Regions from separate parts of the Streptomyces sp. NPDC002845 genome, predicted to be linked through region 2. Evidence: riboswitches for the same ligand, from Rfam matches in the RefSeq annotation. Region 2 holds a riboswitch; the other holds the start of a gene.

Region 1 (3,406 bases), on a different contig from region 2:
AGGGAGAAAACCAGCCGTGATCACCGCGATCGTGCTCATCAAGACCAGCGTGGACCGGATCCCCGAGATCGCCGAGTCGATCGCGGCGCTGGATTCCGTCAGCGAGGTCTTCTCCGTGACCGGCACGTACGACTTGATCGCCATGGTCCGCGTCAAGGCCCACGAGGACCTGGCCGACGTCATTCCCGGGCGGATCAGCAAGATCCCCGGCGTCGAGGCCACCGACACGCACGTCGCGTTCCGCACGTATTCACAGCACGACCTGGAGGCGGCGTTCGCGATCGGGCTCGACAACTGAGCGCTCCGCTGGAAGCGCGGTGATGAACCCGCGGGCCGGTGGGAGCTGGTCGCGCCCACGCGGCGGAGCCGCATATCGATACAGCCCCGCGCCCCTTACAGAGAGCTGTACCGCACCGGACTTCGCCACGGGGCCGCTCAGTAGCCAAGCTGCACGGAGCGCCCGGCTGCCGGCTCAGGCGGAGGTGTCGGGCACGCAACGCCCGTCCACGGTCCGGTAGTTCCACTGGGCCCCGTCCCGCACGAGTTCCTTCACGGCGGCCACGAACCGCTCCACGTGCTCGTCGGGCGTACCCGCGCCGAAGCTCACCCGGATCGCGTTGAGGGACCTCTCCCCGGGCGCGGCCTCCGGCGCCCCGCACTCCCCCTGGGTCTGCGGGTCGCTGCCCAGCAGCGTGCGCACCAGCGGGTGGGCGCAGAAGAGACCGTCCCGTACGCCGATGCCGTACTCGGCGGAGAGCGCGGCGGCGAAGTGCGAGCTGTTCCAGCCGTCGACGACGAAGGAGAGGACGCCGACGCGAGGGGCGTCGTCCCCGAAGAGGGAGAGGACACGGACCTCCGGCACGTCGGCGAGCCCTTCCCGCACCTTCCGGATCAGGTACTGCTCCCGGTCGACGAGGCTGTCGAACCCGGCCTCGGTGAGCGCCTTGCAGGCGGAGGCGATCGCGTGGACGCCGATGACGTTGGGCGAACCGGCCTCGTGCCGGGCGGCGGTGTCGTGCCACTCGACGTCCACACCTCCGTCGGCCCGGCGCGACACCTTCCGCGAGGCGCCCCCGCCCGCGAGGTACGGCTCGGCCTCGCGCAGCCAGTCGGCACGGCCCGCGAGGACACCGGACCCGAAGGGCGCGTACAGCTTGTGCCCCGAGAAGGCGACCCAGTCGACGTCCGACTCCCGTACGGAGACCGGGTGGTGGGGCGCGAGCTGCGCCGCGTCGAGGACGATCCGGGCGCCGTGCGCGTGGGCGGCGGCGGCCAGCTCCCGTACGGGCCACAGCTCCCCGGTGACATTGGAGGCACCGGTGACGCAGACCAGGGCCGGGCCGTGCGGGTCCCGGTCGGCGAGGGCGCGCTCCAGCGTGGCCACGGCCTGCCGCGGGGTGCGCGGCGCGTCGAGGTAGGTGACCCGCGCGTCCCGCCAGGGCAGCAGTGAGGCGTGGTGCTCGGTCTCGAAGACGAAGACCTGGCAGCCGGCGGGGAGGGCGGCGGCGAGGAGGTTGAGGGAGTCGGTGGTGGACCGGGTGAAGACGACCTGGTCGCCGTCCCGGCAGTCGAGGAACTCACCGACGGTGTTCCGGGCGTTCTCGAACAGATCGGTGGAGAGCTGGGACAGATACCCGGCGCCCCGGTGGACGCTCCCGTAGTACGGGGCGTACGCGGCCACGTCGTCCCACACGCGCCGCAGGGCCGGGGCGCTGGCGGCGTAGTCGAGCGCGGCGTAGGTGACCTCGCCGCCGGTGACGAGCGGGACGGTGACATCGGCGCCCAGAACGGGCAGAGGGGCACAAACGGACTGGTCGGCGGCGGCGGTGACGACGGACATGGGTGAACTCCCGTGAAGGCAGGCGGAATCGCCGTACGAAGCCGTAGAGACAAGGGCTATGTACTGGACGGCGATGCGGTGAAGGTGAAAAGGGATGCGGAGGCGGGGCTCTGCGGCCCTATTGCATTCGCTTGCTCACGGAAGGCTCCCTCGAACGACCAGGACCCCTGGGACGCGTCTGCTCAAGAGAGTGCGAGGGGTCCGCGCTTGCCGCAGACCCTGCTGTCCACGACCTGGTCCTCACCCGGGGCACCCCGCCACGGACGGAGGGTTGCCGGACAGCCGGCCGGGGCCGAATGGCTGTCGCTCATGACCTGAGGGGAAACGTATGCGACGTGATCGCCACGCCGCAACTTCTGTCCGGATGACGGAATGTGTGCGGAGTGGGGCGACTCGCAGGAATTCCGCCGCCCCACCCCCGAAGCGCTACACGTTGCTGACCGCCACCCAGCGGTCGAGCGTCCGCTTCGCCGCCCCCGAGTCGATCGACTCCGCGGCCTTCGCCATCCCGGCCCGGAGCTGCTCGGCCAAGGGGCCCGGACCGGGCTCCAGGGCCACCAGGGCCGCCGCCGAGTTCAGCAGCACCGCGTCCCGCACCGGCCCGGCCTCGCCGTCCAGCAGGCGCCGCGTCACGTCCGCGTTGAACGCGGCGTCCGCACCCCGCAGCGCCGCCACCGGGACCAGCTCGATGCCGACGTCACGCGGGTCGAAGGCATCCTCGGTCACCTTGCCGTCGCGGGCGACCCACACACGGGACGTGGCGGTGGTCGTCAGCTCGTCGAGGCCGTCGTCGCCGCGGAAGACGAGCGACGAATTGCCCCGCTCGGCGAGAACACCCGCCACGATCGGAGCCATCCGCGGATCGGCGACACCCACCGCCTGCGCCCTCACCTTCGCCGGATTCGTCAGCGGACCGAGGACGTTGAACGTCGTCCGGATACCCAACTGCCCCCGCGCCGCCGCCACATGACGCAGCGCCGGGTGGAACTTCACCGCGAAGCAGAAGGTGATCCCGGCCTCCTCGGCCACCTCGGCCACCCGCTCCGGCGTCAGCTGCAGATTCACGCCCAGCATCTCCAGCACATCGGACGCCCCGGACGCTGAGGACGCCGCCCGGTTGCCGTGCTTCACGACCTTCGCGCCCGTCCCGGCGATCACGATCGCCGACATCGTGGAGATATTGACCGTCTTCGCACCGTCGCCACCGGTACCGACGATGTCCACCGTCGGCCCCGGCACGTCGATCACGTTCGCGTGCTCGTACATCGTCCGTACGAGCCCGCTGATCTCCTCGACCGTCTCTCCCTTGGCGCGCAGCGCCACCACGAACCCGGCGATCTGCGCGTCCGTCGCCTCGCCGCGCATGATCAGGTCCATCGCCCAGGCGGTGTCGTCGGCGGTCAGGTCGCGTCCGTCGAGCAGTCCGTTCAGCAGGGCGGGCCAGGAACGGCCCGCCGCGGTGTTGCCTCCAGCGGGGGTCACAGCGCTCATATGCCGCTCCTGGGTCAGTACTGTCCCGGCCTGCGGGACACGAGTCTCAACGGGGTCCACCCTATCCAGCTCCGG
Region 2 (3,406 bases):
TCACCCCCCAACGGTTGGGGGTGTGCGCCGGAACGCGTCGACCGCGGCTGAATGTATCTGTCCAACTGCCGTCTGCAACAGGTCAATCGGACGAGAAATCTGGACACACGAGGCCGGGAATGTACGGAGAATTCACCCGAGTTCAGGGCAAGTCGGGCTCCATAAAAGGAGCAAAACACACAAATGCCACACACACTTTGGCTGCTTCATATCGGGCGCACGGCCAGAACTCATATGCGCCCGGTACGGCAATCGAACCGGGTTCCCCAACTGTACCGTGCTCAACCATGCAGAATGGCCCCCTCCGCTTCTCTCACGGAGGAGGCCATTCGGTGAACTCTCGGTAATTGCCGTTACCGAAGGTAACGAAAACGACCCGTCAAGGCCTCAGCAGCCCCCGGCGACCGCCGGAATGATCGAGACCCCGGCCCCGTCCGGCGTAACCGTCTCCAGCCCCTGCTCAAAACGGACATCGTCATCGTTCACGTACACGTTCACGAACCGCCGCAGCTTGCCCTGATCGTCCAGCACCCGCGCCGCGATCCCCGTGTGGTTCTTCTCCAGGTCCGCGATGACCTGAGCGAGGGTCGCCCCCTCAGCGGTCACCTCGGCCTTGCCGCCGGTGTAGGTGCGCAGGATGGTCGGGATACGGACGTTGACGCTCATGGGGTGTGACCTCCGGTCGGAGTCGAGTACGAGATACGGGGTTGGACGGGCGGCGGGCAGACAGGAGGTCAGACGAGGCCGGCCTCGCGGAACGACTCCAGGTTCGGACGGATCGTGGCCGTGAGCCCGGTCCCGGCCACCGCGTCCAGCGTCTTCAGACCGTCCCCCGTGTTGAGGACGACAGTCGTCAGACTCGGGTCGAGCACACCGTTCTCGATCAGCTTGCGCGTGACGCCGACCGTCACGCCACCCGCCGTCTCGGCGAAGATGCCCTCGGTCCGGGCGAGCAGCTTGATCGCGTCGACGACCTGCTCGTCGTTCACATCCTCCACCGCACCGCCCGTCCGCCGCGCGATGTCGAGAACGTACGGCCCGTCCGCCGGGTTGCCGATCGCCAGCGACTTGGCGATGGTGTTCGGCTTCTGCGGCCGTACGACATCGTGGCCGCCCTTGTAGGCGACGGACACCGGGGAGCAGCCCTCCGCCTGCGCGCCGAAGATCTTGTACGGCTTGTCCTCGACGAGCCCGAGCTTGATCAGCTCCTGCAGCCCCTTGTCGATCTTCGTGAGCTGCGACCCGGAGGCGATGGGAACGACGATCTGGTCCGGCAGCCGCCAGCCCAGCTGCTCGCAGATCTCGTACGCCAGCGTCTTGGACCCCTCCGCGTAATACGGACGCAGATTGACGTTGACGAAGCCCCAGCCCTCACCCACCGGGTCGCCGATCAGCTCGGAGCAGAAGCGGTTCACGTCGTCGTAGTTGCCCTCGATGCCGACGAGCTCGCCGCCGTACACCGCGGCCATGACGACCTTGCCCTGCTCCAGGTCGTGCGGGATGAACACGCAGGAACGGAAGCCCGCGCGGGCCGCCGCGGCACCCACCGCACCGGCCAGGTTGCCCGTCGAGGAGCAGGAGAGCGTCGTGAAGCCGAACGCCCGCGCCGCCTCCAGGGCCTGGGCGACGACCCGGTCCTTGAAGGAGTGCGTCGGGTTACCGGAGTCGTCCTTCACATACAAACCGCCGGTCACCCCCAGCTCGCGCGCCAGGTTGTCGGCCTTGACGAGCTTGGTCCAGCCGGGGTTGAGGTTCGGCTTGTCGGCCACGTCGGCGGGGACGGGCAGGAGGGGGGCGTACCGCCAGATGTTCGCGGGCCCGGCCTCGATCCGCTTGCGCAGCTCCTCCGTGTCGTACGCGGAGAAGTCGTACGCGATTTCCAGCGGCCCGAAACACTCCTCGCAGGCGAAGACCGGTCCGAGCGGAACGCGGTGGCCGCACTCGCGACAGGACAGCGCGGCGGCGGGGCCGAGGTCTACGGTGTTCGTGGTGCTTGCAACAGTCTGCACAGCCATGGGAGGCGAGGCCCTTTCTCCTCATCTTCCTCACGACGCATCTCGCCGCGAGACGGATTTGGCACCTTCCCTAGCCGGGAGCCTCGCGGAGTCGATCAGCGGTGAGTCAACAGTGAATCAGCGATGAGTCGACGGTGATCAGTACGAGACCGGCTGGAGGGTTGCCGGGGCTTCATCGGGCCGTATCCCTCTGCCCCTCTGGATGAGCGGTATTCGATTGTGAACGACGATGACCCCCGACATGCGATGGTCATCCGCGTTGTTCAAGACTGTAACCGAAGGCCAGGACAGTTGAGGGAGCCGTCCGAACCGCGAGATGGATCATACGAAGATCAGTGTGATCGATAGTGAGGAGCCGCAGACCGTGCTGGAAGAAGTCGAGCGCTGGCTGAGCACACGCTCCTGGTCCGTGACCGATCGCCCGCTCCACAAGCTCATCGCCGCGAAACGCGCCACCGGGTCGACGGTCAGTGTCGTTCTGCCCGCACTCAACGAGGAGGAGACGGTCGGCGACATCGTCTCCGTCATCCGCCACGACCTCATGCGTCAGGTCCCGCTCGTCGACGAGATCGTCGTGATCGACTCGGGCTCGACCGACCGTACCTCGGAGGTGGCCGCGGCCGCCGGGGCGAGGGTCGTCCACCGGGACGACATCCTCCCCCGTATCCCCACCGTGCCCGGCAAGGGCGAGGTGCTGTGGCGTTCCCTTCTCGTCACCAGCGGTGACATCGTCTGTTTCATCGACGCCGACCTCAGGGAGTTCTCCTCCGACTTCGTCTCCGGGATCGTGGGCCCCCTGCTCACCGACCCCGGGGTCGACCTCGTCAAGGGCATGTACGACCGCCCCCTCGGCTCGGCGGCCGGGCAGGGCGGACGTGTGACCGAACTCATGGCCCGCCCCCTGCTCAACATGCACTGGCCCCAGCTGGCCGGCTTCGTCCAGCCGCTCGGCGGCGAGTACGCGGCCCGGCGTTCCCTCCTGGAGCAGCTCCCGTTCCCCGTCGGCTACGGCGTGGAACTGGGCATGCTCGTCGACGCCCTCCACCTCGTCGGCCTCGACGCCCTCGCCCAGGTCGACGTCGGCGTCCGCAAACACCGCCACCAGGACGGCCAGGCCCTCGGCCGCATGTCCGCCGCGATCTACCGCACCGCCCAGCTCCGCCTGGCCCGCGGCCAGATGATCCGCCCGTCCCTGACCCAGTTCGAGCGGGGCGAGGACGGTTTCGTACCGCGGACGTATTCGGTGGATCTGGAGGAGCGCCCACCGATGGCGGAGATCGAGGAGTACGCGGAACGCAAGGCGGCGTAGGGGGCGCCCGAAGGGCGCCTCAGGGGCGCGGGGCTGTGACATTGTGCGGCTCCGCCGCGTGGGCGCGACAAGCGCGATGGCG

Evidence for each region. A riboswitch is a leader RNA that binds a small molecule or an ion and turns the genes downstream of it on or off. The one in region 2 is predicted to bind S-adenosylmethionine.
Region 1: another riboswitch for S-adenosylmethionine. It lies ahead of ACWD3C_RS35880 (aminotransferase class V-fold PLP-dependent enzyme); the one in region 2 lies ahead of thrC (threonine synthase).

Annotation. Positions count from the first base shown of each region.
Region 1 is NZ_JBSFUU010000069.1:25,087-28,492, forward strand. Features, by position in the region: gene ACWD3C_RS35870 (rhomboid family intramembrane serine protease) at 1-20, shown strand, start outside; gene ACWD3C_RS35875 (Lrp/AsnC family transcriptional regulator) at 17-298, shown strand; gene ACWD3C_RS35880 (aminotransferase class V-fold PLP-dependent enzyme) at 473-1,840, opposite strand; SAM riboswitch class IV at 2,039-2,155, opposite strand; gene trpD (anthranilate phosphoribosyltransferase) at 2,267-3,331, opposite strand.
Region 2 is NZ_JBSFUU010000161.1:3,236-6,641, forward strand. Features, by position in the region: gene ACWD3C_RS47265 (MoaD/ThiS family protein) at 388-666, opposite strand; gene thrC (threonine synthase) at 735-2,015, opposite strand; SAM riboswitch class I at 2,034-2,224, opposite strand; gene ACWD3C_RS47275 (glucosyl-3-phosphoglycerate synthase) at 2,380-3,324, shown strand.